One region of the Pseudarthrobacter sp. LMD1-1-1.1 genome, then DNA from elsewhere that is predicted to be linked to it. Evidence: riboswitches for the same ligand, from Rfam matches in the RefSeq annotation. Region 1 holds a riboswitch; each other region holds the start of a gene.
The links. A riboswitch is a leader RNA that binds a small molecule or an ion and turns the genes downstream of it on or off. The one in region 1 is predicted to bind S-adenosylmethionine.

Region 1 (3,936 bases):
GGCGGTTCTTCGACAGGCGGATCAGGCCACACCGGCATCCCCGCAAGGAACTCTTGCCACAACGGATCCTCCGATAGGTGCGGCCCGCGCCATGGTGGCGCCGTAGCCGGTGGAACGGTGTCACTAAGCCGGGCAGTGTCATCAAGTCCAGCCATGGATCCGGGCCGAGCTGATGCTTCGACGGGCGCCGCAACAGCATCGACCGGCAAGCTTCCCGATGGCCACTGGGCCGGTTCGGGGTCGGGGTGTTCTGGGTTGTAGTGCCTGCCTGTGGGTGAGGTCCAGCCGGGTGGTTCATTCTTGTTGGCCGGATCTGGCGTCCATCTGGTGTGGTGTTTGAGCCGGTGGTGTTTGGGGCAGAGTTGGGCCAGGTTGCTGACGTTGGTGGTGCCGCCGTGTTGCCACGCTTGTAGGTGGTCGGTTTCGTTGTCGGGGGTGCGGTTGGTGCAGCCGGGGAAGGTGCACTTGGCATCGCGCAGCCTGATCCAGCGTTTGATGGCCTCGGTGAGCCGGTAGTTTTTCCGGCCGATCTCCAGTGGTGCCCCGTCGCGGGGGTCGATCAGGACCCGGTAGAACGATTCCGCCCCGTCGGCGACAAGTTTCCGTGCCATGGACGCCGGGATTGGTCCGAAGCCGTCCAGTAAGGCGGGTTCGTCGGTGGCTCCGAGGAGGGCGAACACGGGCACGGTGACCAGGACATCGGCCCGCGGCGCAGGGACCTTCCCGACCCCGGTGACACCCTCCGTGCCCTGAATGCCGAGGCCGGGACCGTCTTCCTCGGCGTGGCCGGCGCCGAGGAGCAGCGATGCTGCGATGTCGGGGCGGAGTTGGGTAAGGGTGCGGGGTTCGTCTGGTCCCTGGAGGCCGCGGGCGGTCGCGGTGGTCCGGTTCCAGATAGCGCACGCGGTGTCCCCGGGCAAGTAGAGGGAGATCCAGGCCATACCGTCCTTGTCCGGGGTGTATTCCATCCGCCGGTCAGCCACACCCTTTACATGGCGCTTCTCGATCGAGTCGGGGTGGTGGCGTTCCCGCCAACCACGCACCTTCGCCCGGAACCGGGACGGAACAAGCTCGCCGGGGGCCGCGCCGCGGGCGGGCTGGGGTGCAGCCGGGTCGAAGAAGTGCGCCACCAACGCCAGGGCGCCCTCGGTGGTGAGGCCTTCAGTCTCATCGGCGACAATCCGGGCGTGCTGCCAGGACATGTCCCCGGCGGACAGTGCATCGAACACCAGCGGCAGGGAGCAGATCCGGCGTGAGTGCTCCACCAAAGCGCCCGCGGCCGCCGAGCTGATGGTCAGCACCCCGGCGATCTCCTCCACCACCGACATGTCCGCGTAAGTGCGGTCCTGGACAGTGGCGTCCGGCGGCGTCATCGCCTGCTGGAAGGCAACGGCTTCGGCAGTATCCAGCGCCTTCATCGCGGCGAGCTGCGCCTCCAGCCGGGCCGCAACCTCCAGCCGTTCCAGCCGGATCTCATACCGCCGTTGAAGCACGTCAACACGGGAACCAATGCCGGCGCCGGCAGCCAGGGAAGTATCTTCGAAATCCAGCGCATCGATGGCAGCAACAGAGGCACGAACACCCTCCAAAACCACCTCAACACCACCGCTGATTCCCATGCCCACATCATCCAACGAGGCACTGACATCCAAAGTGTGCACGGTTCATGCTGGCGTCCTTCATAGCGGCGCAGGGGGCAGCTTCTTAAATTAATTCGGCCGCCATTGGGTGGTGACGCCGTTGTCACCACCCAATGGCGGCCGAAGTTTGCCCGGGCACAACCCGGGGACCTCCCCGAAGTGATCCGGGGAGGAACGGGGGAGGGTCAGATGGTGACGGCTCCGTTGGCGGTTTCAAAGGTGACCGAGAGGATGCCCGGGGTTCCGTGCGGGGCGACCCACTCCACCGCAACGTCCTCGAGCGGCTTCTCCACCGGCTCACCCAGCCACTCGGTGACGCGCGAGGCGGAACCGGCGATGGTCAGGCAGCTCATCTTGAGGTTGCTCTCGTACGCGTGGGACGGGTGGAGCGAGGGATCGCCCTCCCACTTGAGCATGTACGGCACCTGGGGATCGGCGATGAGGCCCAGGATGCCAATCTGCTTCCAGACCAGTTCGCGGCCGTCCGGGAACTTGCGGTTGCCGTTCACGGCGGCGCGGCCCAGGCGTTCCTCGAAGGGGGCGAGGTCGTCCACTTCGACGCACCAGCCCATCCAGCCGCCACCAGCAGCGGAGCGGGCACGTACTGCCTGTCCGAACGGTGCCTTGTCCGATGCCGGGTGGTCCAGGACCTCAACGACTTCGAGGTACTTGTGGCCGGCGAGCGGGATGATCATATTCCGGGTTCCGAAGCGGGGGTGTACGCCACCCTTCACTGCCTCAACGCCGAGGGCAGTTGCAATACGTTCGGTAGTGGCCGCGAGGCCCTCGTGTTCACAGGCGTAAGAGACGTGATCCATGCGCATGCGAACATCTTGGCACTTTGTGATCAGGCTCTCAGCTAAGGGCACCCTTACTAGTATTTGTGGCGCCCGGCGCCCCCGTTATTCGGCCGAGACAGTGGCCGGAAGACCATGTTCGTCACAATGCTGTCCACGGCAACCGTCCGGTTCCTAGACTGGGCCCAGGTCATGAGTGCCAGCGCCAAGCCCCGGCTCGCTGGCCGGCAACCCTCCATCCGCGGTGGGGTGCCCCGGGTGAAGACCTGGCTCCCCGGCAACAGCCGGGAGCAAGCGCGGCCCGTACTGCCGGTGAGCATGCCGGGCCCATGTCAAAGGAGATTTGGATGTCCAACGGATGGTCCTTCGAAACCCGCCAGATCCACGCAGGCCAGGCGGCGGACAGCGCCACGGGGGCCCGCGCCCTGCCTATCTACCAGACCACGTCATTCGTGTTTCCCAGCGCTGAAAGCGCCGCCAACCGTTTTGCCCTGGCTGAACTTGCGCCCATCTATACCCGCATCGGCAATCCCACCCAGGATGCCGTCGAGCAACGGATTGCCAGCCTCGAAGGAGGCCTGGCCGCGCTGCTGCTGAGCTCCGGGCAGGCCGCCGAAACCTTCGCTGTCCTGAACATCGCCGAGGCAGGCGACCACATCGTGGCCAGCCCCAGCCTTTACGGCGGAACCTACAACCTGTTTGCGCACACGCTGAAGAAGTTCGGCATCTCGGTGACCTTCGTGGCCGATCCGGACAACCTGGACCAGTGGCGCGATGCCGTGCAGCCCAACACCAAGCTCTTCTTCGGTGAAGTGGTGTCCAACCCGCGCCAGGACGTCCTGGATATTGAAGGCATCTCCGAGGTGGCCCACCAGGCCGGGGTTCCGCTCATTGTGGACAACACCTTGTCCACGCCGTACCTGATCCGCCCGCTGGAGTGGGGTGCGGATATTGTCCTGCACTCGGCCACCAAGTACCTGGGCGGCCACGGCTCGGCCATCGCCGGTGTCATCGTCGATTCCGGCAAGTTCGATTTCGGCAAGGATCCGGAGCGGTTCCCCGGCTTCAACACCCCGGACCCCACGTACAACGGCCTGGTCTACGCCCGCGATCTCGGTGAAGGCGGCGCACTCGGCGCCAACCTCTCCTACATCCTCAAGGCCCGTGTGCAGTTGCTGCGCGACCTCGGCTCAGCCGTCTCGCCCTTCAACGCGTTCCTGATTTCCCAGGGCCTGGAGACGTTGAGCCTGCGGGTGGAGCGCCACGTTGCGAACGCCACGGAAGTGGCGCGCTGGCTGGAGGCAAGGGACGACGTCGAATCCGTCGCCTACGCGGGGCTGCCCTCCAGCCCCTGGTACGAGCGTGGCCGCAAGTACGGACCCAAGGGGACGGGCGCCGTCGTGGCCTTCAACCTGGCCGGCGGGGCAGAGGCGGGCAAGCGCTTCGTCGACGCCCTGGAGCTGCATTCCCACGTGGCCAACATCGGCGACGTCCGCTCC
Region 2 (3,936 bases), on a different contig from region 1:
GAGGCTGACGAGCCGGAGCGGATCGAAAAGTTCCTCAACGACTCGGACCCCACGGCGAAGGCAGCGATCGAGGGCAAGTTTTAGTCCTTTGCGCTTAAACAACGACGGCGGGTGTTTACCTTTCCAGGAAAGGTAACCACCCGCCGTCGGCCGCTTAAGGCTTGGCGATGCCGGTGCGTGCCATGGCGTCGGCGTAGGCCGCGCGCATGTCCTCGAGGTACTCCTCCTGGCGCGCGGGGGAACCGGCGAAGGCGCGGCCGCTCAGGGAGCGCACCTTGTAGGTCTTCAGGCCACGGCGCCACAGCAGCGGAACTTCGGTCTTCAGGAGTGCGTTGGCCAACCGGTTGGCTTCGGTTCCGTGCGCCACGATGACGGAGGCACGGGGCACCAGGGCCAGGAACTTCAGCAGCGGCTTCAGGCCTGCCTGGATCTGGTCGGGAGTGAACTTGCCGTTGGGCTCACCGGGAACGTGCCAGGGGTGGACGTTCCACGGCATCACGAACTCGGGGCGCAGGCCCAGCTTCCACTGCAGTCCCAGCATGCGGGTCGCGGCGTCCTGGTCCCCGGCCGTGATGAACCCGGACGGGTCCGCCTCGCCAATGTTGGAGAACAGGCTGATGATGCGGCATTCCTCCACGTCGTGCATGGGATCCACATAGGGGACCACGGTTCCGGGCTTGGTCTCCTGCAGGGAATCGCAGAGCTCGTTAACGGCAGCAACGCTGGGGTCGTAGCGGCGGCTCATGAGCTGTTCGTGGAATGTTTCGGGTGCCAGGGCTGTCATGAAGTGCTGGTTCTCCTGCGGGGATTGGCGTTGCTGCCGCCACGGAAACGGGCACGCGGGGGCGCGACACATCAGCGGCGGTTGATTGGGGTGGGCCGATTCCTGGTCGGCCTTACCCAGTTTAGCAAGCCCCGGGAAACGAAACGCCGGTCCCGTGCACCTGACTCTGCCAGGGCACGGAACCGGCGGGCTCCCGCTTCGCCTCTTGAAGCTACCAGAGGCGGCTGGTGGCCCGGCGGGCGCCCTCGCCGAGGGCCTCCAGCTTGGCGAAGGCGATCTGCGGGTGGACCCGGCCGCCCAGGCCGCAGTCGGTGGAGGCGATGACATTCTCACGGCCCACGACGTCGGCAAAGCGGACAATGCGGTCTGCCACCAGGTCCGGGTGTTCCACCACGTTGGTGGCGTGCGAGACGATGCCCGGGATGATCACCTTGCCCTCGGGGAGCTTGGTGTCCTCCCATACCCGCCATTCGTGTTCGTGGCGGACATTGGCTGCCTCGAAGGAGTAGGCGCCGGCGTTAACCTGCAGCACCGATCCGATGATGTCCGCGAAAGGGATGTCGGTGGTGTGCGGACCGTGCCAGGAACCCCAGCAGACGTGCAGCCGGATCTGTTCCTGGGGAAGGTCGCGGAGGGCCCAGTTGGTGGCCTCGACGCGCAGCTGGATGAACTTCAGGTAGTCCTCCAGGCTGGGCTCGGGATTGATCTGGTCCCAGCTCTCGGCCAGGGACGGATCATCGAGCTGCACGGTGAGGCCCGCATCGATGATCGCCTTGTATTCCTCCCGCATGGCATCGGCGCAGGCGTAGACAAGTTCCTCCTCCGACTTGTAGTACTCGTTGGCCACGCGGGCGCAGGAGCCGGGGGAGAGGGACGCTACGAAGCCGTCCGACAACCCGGCCGCTGCGAGGCCGGTCTTCAGGTTCCTGATGTCCGATGCCACCAGGTCCTGGCCCGTGTAGGTCAGGGGTCCGGCGATCTTGGGCTGGGTCACGCTCTTGCGGTGGGACAGGATGCCCGAGGAGGGGTCGTTGTAGGCCTCGTTGAACGCCTGCCGGTCGCGCCGGTCAGGGAATGAGGTCAGGACAATGTTGCCGGGCGAGGAGCGGTGCACCTGGGCATCGGCCCAGCGGTCCACGTTGGTTGGCTCCAGGCCGCCCAGCCGTGCAAAGGAGTAGTTCCACCAGGCACCGTAGTCCACGGAGCTGGACATCGTGTGCCCGTATTCGCCGTCGTTGGGGATATCGATGCCGAGGTCCTTCTGCCGCTGGACCACCTCCACCACGGAGGCCTCCAGAAGTTCCAGGAATTCAGGGGTGACGCCGTCGGTTTCCTTGGCGGCGTTGGCCGCGATGAGTTCCGGGGTGCGGGGCAAGGATCCCGCGTGGGTGACGCGGATGTAGTCGGTGTTCAGGGACATGCTGGAATCTTCCTTTCCATCGGTCCTGGCAGTAGCACCTTCGGCCGGCAGGAATCCTGCTGGACCGTGGTTGCTGCGGCGTCATCGAGCCAGGTCTCTCGGCCGCTCCGGATGGTTCACTCTCACATAAATCCAGATGCCTGCCCCGGGGCAAGTCTGCGCCGCTTTATGTCGCGGCGGGCTGCCCAGCGGCTTTCCTGCCGTTTCCGGAGCCCTGGCGCTGGCCGTCGTAGCAGGACCTGCCCCGCTGGCACACGCTGTGGGCGAAGGCCCCACCTACGACGGCAACGGCCAGATCACCACGTCCAAGCTCGCCACGTACGAACAGATGGTCTCGTTCCTGAAGGACCAGGATGCCCGCCAGTCGGCAATGGAGCTGGAGGTCATCGGGCAGACGGTCAAGGGGCGCGACATCCACTTGGTCAAGTACATTTCGGACCCCGCCAAGCCCACCATCCTGTACCTGACCCAGCAGCACGGCAACGAGCAGCTCACCACCGAGGGCGCCATGGAGTTCATCAAGCACCTGGGGACCGGCAAATCCGCGGACATCCTCAAAGGCGTGAACATCCTGGTGGTGCCCATGCTCAATGCGGACGGCGCCATGGGCGACGTGAACTTCTCCCTGGACAATTACCTCGCAAAGGGGGACCGGCACCTCACCCGCTACAACGCCGAGGGTGTGGACCTGAACCGCGACCATGTGGCCAAGGTCCAGCCGGAGACCCAGGCGCTGCACAACAACGTCATGCGCAAATACCGGATCGACTACATGATCGACCTGCACCACCAGGGCACCCGGGCCGAGCGTGACGGCAAGCTGGTGTCGGGCTCCATCCTGTACCCCACCACCCCCAACGCCGACCCCGCCGTCGTCGAAAAATCCAAGCAGCTCGGCGCGGTGGTCTTCAACAACGTCGACTCCACCGGCTGGGGACACCTGGGCAAGTACCAGGGCGGCAGTGCCGAAACCATCAGCCGCAACGGCATCTCCGTGGAGTACGGCATCGCCACCCTGCTCTTCGAGATGCGCGGCATGTCGGACCACTATTTGGACGGCTATGCACTCGGACAGCGCAGCAACGGCTACCTGATCAAGCAGACCGTCACCACGCTGACCTCCACGGCCGCGGCCATCGCGGACGGGTCCATTGCCGACGCCGACACCTCCTTCTGGAACACGCTAGCCGAACAGACGTCCCGGCCCGCCGGGGAGGCGGAGGACGAATAGGCGGCACCGGCCGCCGCGGCCTTTTGGCAGAAAGGACCGCGGCGGGCCACAACAGTGGACAAAGTGCCCCATCGGCTAAACTTGGGTGGTAAGAGCCCCGGAACTCTTGCTTCGCTGCGCCGTGCTGCGGCTGTGCGAAGGCCGGTATGTTCGGGGCATTCTCATGAACGGCGCTGCATGGGCCCGCCACCTGGTGGCCGGCCCGGGCAGTCCGAACGAATGGGGGAGGATCCCATGCCAGCAATTGTGATCGTAGGAGCCCAGTGGGGCGACGAAGGAAAAGGCAAGGCCACCGACCTGCTGGGCGGCCGTGTTGACTACGTCGTCAAGCCCAACGGCGGCAACAACGCCGGGCACACCGTCGTCGTAGGCGGTGAAAAGTACGAACTCAAGCTGCTGCCGGCAGGCATTCTCAGCCCCAACGCCGTTCCCATCATCGGCAACGGCTGCGTGGTGAACCTGGAGGCCCTCTTCCAGGAAATCGACGGACTCCAGGCGCGC
Region 3 (3,936 bases), on a different contig from region 1:
GTCTTCCAGCCGCGAACCCACGCCGAAACTTGCCCGGAGGGAGCCGGACGGCAGGCCCAGGCGCTTCAGCAGGGGATGGGCGCAGAAGCGGCCGTCGCGCAGGCCCACCCCATGCTCTGCGGAAAGGTAGGCGGCCACCAGCCCTGCGTCGTAGCCCTCGACCGAGAAGTTGACCACGCCGATGGTGTCCGTTTCCGGGTTGGTGTCCTTGAAGATCTGGTGGACGGTGACGCCGTCGATGTCCTGCAGGCCCTCCACCAGGAAGGAACGGATGGCGGATTCGTGGGCGTGCCACCGGTCCTGGTCGAGTTCGGCGATGACCTGGGTGGCGCGGGCCAGGGTGGCGGCGCCGAGGACGTTCGGCGAGCCCCCCTCGTGGCGGGCCGGGCCCGTGGCCCAGCTGACGCCGTCGAGCCGTGCTTCCTTGACCGCCCCGCCGCCGGCGAGGTGCGGGACACCGGTGTCCAGCCAGTCGGGACGTCCCACCAGGACACCCGCGCCGAACGGCGCGTACAGCTTATGGCCGGAAAAGGCGAGGTAGTCGACGTCGTCCGCGCTGATGTCCACCCTGCGGTGCGGCGCGAGCTGGGCCGCGTCCACCACGATCCGGGCGCCGTGCTGGTGGGCCAGCGCGGCCAGGGCCCGGATGGGAAGAATCTCGCCGGTGACGTTGGAGGCGCCGGTGACGGCCAGCAGGCTGACGCCGCCCTGCTCCAGCTCGGTCCGGACGGCGTCCAGGGTGCCGGTGATGGTGTCGGCGGCAACGATGCTGCGGTGCGGAACGCCCTGCCACGGCAGGAGGTTGGCATGGTGTTCGATGTCCAGGTAGAGGACCTCGCCGTCATGCCGGCCGTCGGTAGCAGGCAGGCAGCCGGCCAGGAGGTTCAGCGAATCGGTGGTGTTGCGGGTGAAGATGACCGAATCATCCGGCCGGCCGCCCACGAAGTCCCGGACGATGCTGCGGGCGTTCTCGTAAACGGACGTGCTGATCTGGGACGCGTAGCCGGCCCCGCGGTGGACGCTCGCGTAGTACGGCAGGATCTCGTTCAGGTAGGCGGAGACCACGGAGAGCGCCGGAGCGGATGCGCCGTAGTCAAGGTTCGCGTACCGGATGTGGCCGCCGGAAATCAGTGGTGCCTGGATTTCCGCGCCGGTGACGGCAGCAAGGGGACGGCCGGCAACGGCGTGGCGATCTCCGGGAGCGCCGGATTCGGCAATGGCGGGCTGGGGGGAGACGGTGGCAGTTGTCACAGAGACCTCACTTGAATACAGGACTCCGGCATAGGGAATCCGCGCTTGCCGCATCCACTCCGGACCGGCCTGGTCGTCACCCGGGGCACCCCGCCGCGAATGGAGGGTTGCCGGCCAGCAAACCGGGGTTTTGCGCTGGCACTCGTGACCTGCATAAAAGCGTAGGACATGGGGCGGCCAGGATTGAAGCCGCGGCAATTGTTAAGGGCTTTGTTACGCAATATCGAATAAACGACGCCGGACACCCCCGTCTGGAGGTGTCCGGCGTCGCAATATTCGCCTAAGGGGGCCAAACCGTGGCAGTTACAGCAGGTCGTCCAGGTACGGGTTGAGGCGGTGCAGCACCTCTGAGTGCAGGATCGAGTTGGTGGCCAGCGCGTTCCCGCCGAACGGTCCGTCCTCGCCTTCGAGGGAAGTGAACCGGCCGCCCGCCTCAACCACGATCGGCACCAGCGCAGCCATGTCGTAGAGGTTGAGCTCCGGTTCGCAGGCGATGTCCACCGAGCCCTCTGCCACCATGCAGTACGACCAGAAATCGCCGTAGGCCCGGGTCCGCCAGACGTCTTCGGTCAGCCCGAGGAACTCGTCGAGGTTGCCGCGTTCCTTCCAGCCGCTCAGGCTGGAGTAGGAGAGGGAGGCGTCGGAGAGGCTGGACACGTCGGAGACGCGCAGCCGGGTGGCAGCTGCCAGGGACCGGCCCATGTACGCGCCCATGCCCTTTGCCGCCCACCAGCGCTTGCCGAGGGCCGGGGCGCTGACCACGCCCACCACAGGCTCGCCTTCATCCACCAGGGCGATCAGCGTGGCCCAGACCGGGACGCCCCGGACAAAGTTCTTGGTCCCGTCAATGGGATCGATGATCCAGCGCCGTGAACCGTGCCCGGTGCTGCCGAACTCCTCACCCAGGACGGCATCGCGGGGCCGGGAGCGGGAGAGCTGGCCGCGGATGGCTTCCTCCGCTGCCTTGTCGGCGTCGGTGACGGGCGTCAGGTCCGGCTTGGTCTCAACGTGGAGGTCCAGGGCCTTGAAGCGGCTCATGGTCTGGTCATCCACGGAGTCGGCCAGGACATGGGCCAGGCGCAGGTCATCGTTGTAGCTCGAAGCGGGTTGGATCATGGTTACAAACTACCGTCTGTGGACGCTTCTGCCGGGAGAACGCGTCAGTTGACGCTGCCGAGCTCTTTGGTTTCCTGTGCGTCCATGCGCGGGTCCGTGCCGAGCAGCCGCCGGAGCGATGCCAGGCGTGCCGGGCCGGTGGGACCTGCGTTGCCGCCTGCCACCCAGTCGTCGAGGCCGCAGTTCACCGCGTTTGCAGTGTGCTTGCACCCGCGTTCACAGTTTTCGATGCCGGGGGACAGGTCGGGGAAGGAGCGCAGGATCCGGTCCGGGTCCACGTGTGCCAGTCCGAAGGAACGGATACCGGGGGTGTCAATGATCCAGCTGCCGGCCGGCGCGTCCGCCAGGCGCAGGGCCAGGGCCGACGACGACGTGTGGCGGCCGCGCCCCGTGACCGCGTTCACTCCGCCCGTGGCCCGCTCGGCGCCGGTCAGCGCATTCACCATGGTGGACTTGCCCACGCCGGAGTGCCCCAGCATCACGGTGACCTTGCCGTCGAGATGGGCGCGGAGGTCGGCCACCGCCGCGCTGTCCAGCCGGGCGGAGAGGCCGTCGTCCGACCGTGCATCGATCCCGGAGGCCTGTGCATCGGCGGTCCGGCTGATGATCACAGGGAAGTCCAGGTGGGTGTAGTTGGACAGCAGCTCCGCGGGGTCTTTCACGTCGGCCTTGGTGACCAGCAGGATCGGCTCGATCCCGGCGTCATAGGCAGCCACCAGGGCGCGGTCGATGAACCCGGTGCGTGGTTCCGGGTTGGCGGCCGCCACCACAATCACCAGTTGGTCGGCGTTGGCCACCACGGCGCGCTCGACGGGGTCGGTGTCGTCGGCGCTGCGGCGCAGGAGGGTGTGGCGGTCCTGGATCTTCACCAGGCGGGCAAGTGTGTCCGGTGCCCCGGACACGTCCCCCACGAGCGAGACGAAGTCGCCGGCAACCACGGGCGAGCGGCGCAGTTCGCGGGCCCGCGCCGCGATGACAACGCGCTCGTTGTCCGAGTCTTCGCCTACTACTGCCGTGTATCGGCCGCGGTCCACCGTGATGATCCGTCCGGTGACGGCATCGTCATGGCTGGGCCGGTCCTTGGTGCGGGGCCGGGAGCCTTTCTTGCTGGGGCGGATCCGGACGTCCGATTCGTCCCAGGAGTCAGTGCTCCGCGCCACTGCCGCGCCCTTCCGGCCCCGGCGCCCCGGCGGCATCCTGGGCCAGCATGTTTGCCCACAGCTGCGGAAAGTCGGGCATGGTCTTGGCTGTGGTGGCGACGTCCTCCACCTGGACGCCGTCCACCGCGAGGCCCAGGATTGCCCCGGCAGTGGCCATGCGGTGGTCGGCGTAGCTGTGGACGACGCCGGCGTGCAGCCGGGCGGGCCGGATGACCAGGCCGTCGCTGGTTTCCTCGGCGTCGCCGCCGAGCCGGTTGATTTCCGCGACCAGGGCCGCCAGCCGGTCGGTCTCATGTCCCCTGAGGTGTGCGATCCCGCTGAGCCGGGAAGGCCCCGTGGCAAGGGCGCACAGGGCCGCGACCGTAGGAGCCAGCTCACTGGTGTCAGCGAAGTCACCGCCCTTGATCTG
Region 4 (3,936 bases), on a different contig from region 1:
CCGAGCCATAAGCTCTAGCCGTTCCAGCCGGATCTCATAACGCCGCTGCAAAACATCCGTACCGGCACCAATATCCATACCGGCACCAGCACCCGCCCCGGCAGCAAGGAAAGAGTCCTCACGGTTCAGCGAATCAAGGGCGGCAACAGAGGCATCGATTGACGCCAGCACCACCCCGACACCACCGCTGGTTCCCATACCGACATCATCCAAGGAGGCACTGACATCTGTATTTGGCCAGGCGGACCTGGTCCCGTCCCCGCTAGATCTGCTTCAGCGCCTGTTCCAGGTCGCGGAGGAGGTCCTCCGGGTCCTCAAGCCCCACCGAGAGCCGGACCACGCCGTCACTCAGGCCGATGGCGGCCCGCCCCTCCGGGCCCATGGCGCGGTGGGTAGTGGTGGCGGGGTGCGTGATCAGTGACTTTGCATCACCGAGGTTATTGGAGATATCGATGATCCGCAGCCCGTCCAGCAGTGCGAACGCCGCTTCCTTGCCCGTGCGTCCGCCGGAAGGAGCGAGCTCGAAGGTAAGGACAGTGCCGCCTGCACTCATCTGCTTTGCCGCCAGCCCGTACTGCGGGTGCGACTTCAGGAGCGGGTACTTCACCCAGCTCACCGCCGGCTGTTCCTCCAGCCATTCTGCGAGCCGGAGTGCGGTCGCCGAGGAGTGGTTGACGCGCAGGCCCATGGTCTCCAGGCCCTTGGTCAGGACCCAGGCGTTGAAAGCGGAAAGCGCGGGGCCGGTGTGCCGCATCAGCTGCTTCACCGGTCCGTCGATGAATTCCTTGGTGCCCAGGATGGCGCCGCCCATCACCCGGCCCTGCCCGTCGATGTGCTTGGTGCCGGAGTAGACGATCACGTCGGCGCCAAGGTCCCCGCAGCGCTGCAGCAGGGGAGTGGCGAACACGTTGTCCGCCACCACGGTGGCCCCGGCCGCGTGCGCCAGTTCGCTGACGGCCGCGATGTCCACGATCTCCTGCATGGGGTTCGACGGGGACTCGAAGAAGACGGCGGTGGTGGGCTTGGACAGGGCTTCGCGCCACTGGTCCAGGTCTGGGCCGTCCACGAAGACCGTCTCCACACCCCAACGTGGCAGGATCTCGTTCAGGATCACAAAGCACGAACCGAACAGTGACCGGGCGGCCACAACCCGGTCGCCCGCAGCCAGCAGGGCACCCAGCGCGGTGAACACGGCGGACATGCCCGACGCCGTCGCGAAGCATGCTTCGGTGCCTTCGAGGAGCCTGAGCCGTTCCTGGAAGGTGGCCACGGACGGGTTGCCGTAGCGGGAGTAGACAAAGCGCTCGTCCTCGCCGGTGAAGGCCCGTTCAGCTGCCGCGGCGGATTCGTAGACGAACCCTGAGTTCAGGAAGATGGCCTCAGATGTTTCCTGGAAGTTGGAGCGGTCCAGGCCTCCGCGGACTGCCTGGGTGTCGGGGTTCCAGCCGGGGGCGTCTGGGTTGAAGGTCACTTAGTTCTTTCCGAGGTTGGTGGGGAGGCCGCGGTTCTTCCAGCCATTGATGGTCCGCTCGCCGTAGCGGTCGGGCTCGCCTTCGAAGCCCTCCAGCACGCTGTAGGCGGTGAAGCCGGCCTGGGTGGCGGCAGTTGCGGCCGCGATGGACCGTTGGCCGGACCGGCACAGGAACAGCAGTTCCGCGTGGGGATCCTCCGGCGCCTGCTCCTGGAGGTCCTTGACGAAGTCCGGGTTGGGGATGCCGCCGGGGAAGGTCCACTGGATGAACAGGGGATCGTTGTCCGTGGCCTTGGTGTCCGGGATGCCGATGTGGGCCCATTCGCCCTCGGTGCGGACGTCCACCAGGATGGCGCCCTGCTCCAGCTTGGCCCAGGCTTCCTGCGGCGTCAGGTCTCCCGCGTAGCTCATGCGTGGCCCTCGCCGTCGAACTCGCCCTCAAATTCGGCATCGAGCTGGTCCACGGCGGTGGCCACGGCGGCGTCGGCGGAAGCGATCGCGGCCGGAAGGACGATTGCCTGCGCCACGATGACGGTGGTGCCGTTGAAGGTTGCCGCCGGGCTGCCGTGCAGGACGTAGCCATCGGCGAGTGCAGCGGAGATCCGCTCACAGAATTCACGGTTGTCCGCGCCCGTAATCAGGCGGTAGGACAGTCTTTCGTCAGGGGCGGGTGCGTCGGACACGACGGATCTCCTTCTCTCACGCTTGCAGCTCGAATCGGTCGATATGCCGAGTATTCACCTGAGGCACCCCGCCGCGAAAGGGAGGGTTGCCGACCGGCAAGTCAGGGCTTGGCGCCGGTACTCATTACTCCCCAAAAACGTAACACCTGCCGCGCCCGGCCGCATCGCCGCCGTCGTCATGTTCCGTAATTGAGCCGTCCGCGTCACGGCACGGGTTATGCCCATGGGCCGATAAAGTTCTTACCGGGGGCGCCGCCCCGTATCCAGAGCAATGAGTACCGGGGGGTCCTTGTCAGCATGCGGGCACACGTATCGCACCACCACGCCGCCATCCCGCGGAACCGTCCGCGTTCCAGCGCAGCCTTTTTCGCCGCGGTGTTCATCGTCCTACTGGCCCTGGTGGTCCCGGCAGGCCCGGCACACGCGGCGCCTGCTGCACCGGACAAGGGCAAGCCGTGGCTGGGGGCGGTCCTCGAGTGGGGTGAGGATACGGCCGCGGGCTTCAGCGACAGGCTGGGCGCCGGCCCCGCCGTCTTCGGCCACGACATCACCATTCCGTACCGCGAATCGGAGCGGAATGACATCGACGGCTTCCTGCAGCAAACTGCAGCCAAAGGCGCCCACGCCCTGCTCACGGTGAAGCCGTCGGTGCCCCTGGACCAGCTCGGCCCCGCGGAGGCGGAAGCGTTCGCAGCCCAGGTCCGCGACCTGACATCGGGGTTCAAGGGCCAACTGCTGGTCCGGTTCGCCCCCGATATGAATGCCAGCTGGGTGGCCTGGGGCCAGCAGCCGGCCACGTACCGGCAGGCTTTCCAGGCCGTGGCGGCAGCCTTCAAGAAGGACGACGGCGGCCGGGCCGCCATGGTGTGGGCGCCTTACCTGGGCAAGGACTACCCCTTTGAACGGAACCGGAATGCCCCGGAGCCGGGAAGCGACGGGTTTTCCCTCCTGGATACGAACGGGGACGGGACCTGGAACGGAAGCGACAGCGCCTATGCCCCCTACTACCCGGGCGATGACGCCGTGGACTGGGTGGGCCTGACCGCCTATCACGACGACACTGCCGGCGGGGCCGCCGTCAACACGACGCCGCGTCCGGGCGAACTCCAGGAGATGCTGACGGCCTCCGGCGGCGAAAACTTCTACGGCACCTACGTGGAGGGACGCAAAAAGCCTTTCCTCCTCCAGACTTCGGCCTTCTACAGCCCTGCGTCCGGTGGGGCGCCCGAGGCGGACATCAAGACGGGCTGGTGGGACCAGGTGGTGGCCACTGCCACGTCACCCGCTTTCGCCGGGACGGCCGCCGTGGTGTGGGACGAACGGACCAGCACGCGGGATACCGGCGTGGCAAGCATCAGCTGGCTGCTCACGGGAAGCCCGGATATTGCCAAGGCCGCCCTGGACAGGCTGAAGGCATCGCCGATGGTCACCGGCCCTGTCACGGATGTGGCGTCCACAGGCACCTACGTGCGGGCCAACACGCTTTCCGGCGCCGCCCCCTGGACCGTTGGTGCCGCCATGGTCATCCTCCTGGTGGCCCTGTGGCAGGTTCCCCGCCGGATCAGCACCGCCACGTCCTGGAGCTACCAGGACCCTTCCACCAGGGATTCGCGGGTGGACCTGCTGCGCGGACTGGCCATTGTCTTTGTGGTGGTCAACCACCTGGGCATGGCCTCACTGTTCCAGCTGCTCACCCAGGAGGCGGTGGGCTTCGTGTCAGGCGCGGAGCTGTTCGTCCTGTTCTCCGGCCTGGTGGTGGGCATGGTGTACGGGCCCAAGGCC

Region 2: another riboswitch for S-adenosylmethionine. It lies ahead of MRBLMD1_RS09480 (cobalamin-independent methionine synthase II family protein); the one in region 1 lies ahead of MRBLMD1_RS15505 (bifunctional o-acetylhomoserine/o-acetylserine sulfhydrylase).
Region 3: another riboswitch for S-adenosylmethionine. It lies ahead of MRBLMD1_RS04480 (aminotransferase class V-fold PLP-dependent enzyme); the one in region 1 lies ahead of MRBLMD1_RS15505 (bifunctional o-acetylhomoserine/o-acetylserine sulfhydrylase).
Region 4: another riboswitch for S-adenosylmethionine. It lies ahead of MRBLMD1_RS17990 (DUF1737 domain-containing protein); the one in region 1 lies ahead of MRBLMD1_RS15505 (bifunctional o-acetylhomoserine/o-acetylserine sulfhydrylase).

The regions. Positions count from the first base shown of each region.
Region 1 is NZ_JBEGHP010000023.1:427,431-431,366, forward strand. Features, by position in the region: gene MRBLMD1_RS15495 (HNH endonuclease signature motif containing protein) at 1-1,619, opposite strand, end outside; gene MRBLMD1_RS15500 (VOC family protein) at 1,826-2,464, opposite strand; SAM riboswitch class IV at 2,626-2,740, shown strand; gene MRBLMD1_RS15505 (bifunctional o-acetylhomoserine/o-acetylserine sulfhydrylase) at 2,785-3,936, shown strand, end outside.
Region 2 is NZ_JBEGHP010000012.1:823,299-827,234, forward strand. Features, by position in the region: gene MRBLMD1_RS09470 (DUF3151 domain-containing protein) at 1-84, shown strand, start outside; gene MRBLMD1_RS09475 (uracil-DNA glycosylase) at 155-784, opposite strand; gene MRBLMD1_RS09480 (cobalamin-independent methionine synthase II family protein) at 996-2,204, opposite strand; SAM riboswitch class I at 2,218-2,322, opposite strand; gene MRBLMD1_RS09485 (M14 family zinc carboxypeptidase) at 2,341-3,435, shown strand; gene MRBLMD1_RS09490 (adenylosuccinate synthase) at 3,670-3,936, shown strand, end outside.
Region 3 is NZ_JBEGHP010000001.1:928,462-932,397, forward strand. Features, by position in the region: gene MRBLMD1_RS04480 (aminotransferase class V-fold PLP-dependent enzyme) at 1-1,251, opposite strand, end outside; SAM riboswitch class IV at 1,288-1,401, opposite strand; gene hisN (histidinol-phosphatase) at 1,555-2,367, opposite strand; gene rsgA (ribosome small subunit-dependent GTPase A) at 2,412-3,527, opposite strand; gene aroA (3-phosphoshikimate 1-carboxyvinyltransferase) at 3,511-3,936, opposite strand, start outside.
Region 4 is NZ_JBEGHP010000024.1:333,729-337,664, reverse strand. Features, by position in the region: gene MRBLMD1_RS18005 (HNH endonuclease signature motif containing protein) at 1-198, opposite strand, end outside; gene MRBLMD1_RS18000 (O-succinylhomoserine sulfhydrylase) at 263-1,471, opposite strand; gene MRBLMD1_RS17995 (rhodanese-like domain-containing protein) at 1,472-1,882, opposite strand; gene MRBLMD1_RS17990 (DUF1737 domain-containing protein) at 1,879-2,154, opposite strand; SAM riboswitch class IV at 2,168-2,283, opposite strand; gene opgC (OpgC domain-containing protein) at 2,452-3,936, shown strand, end outside.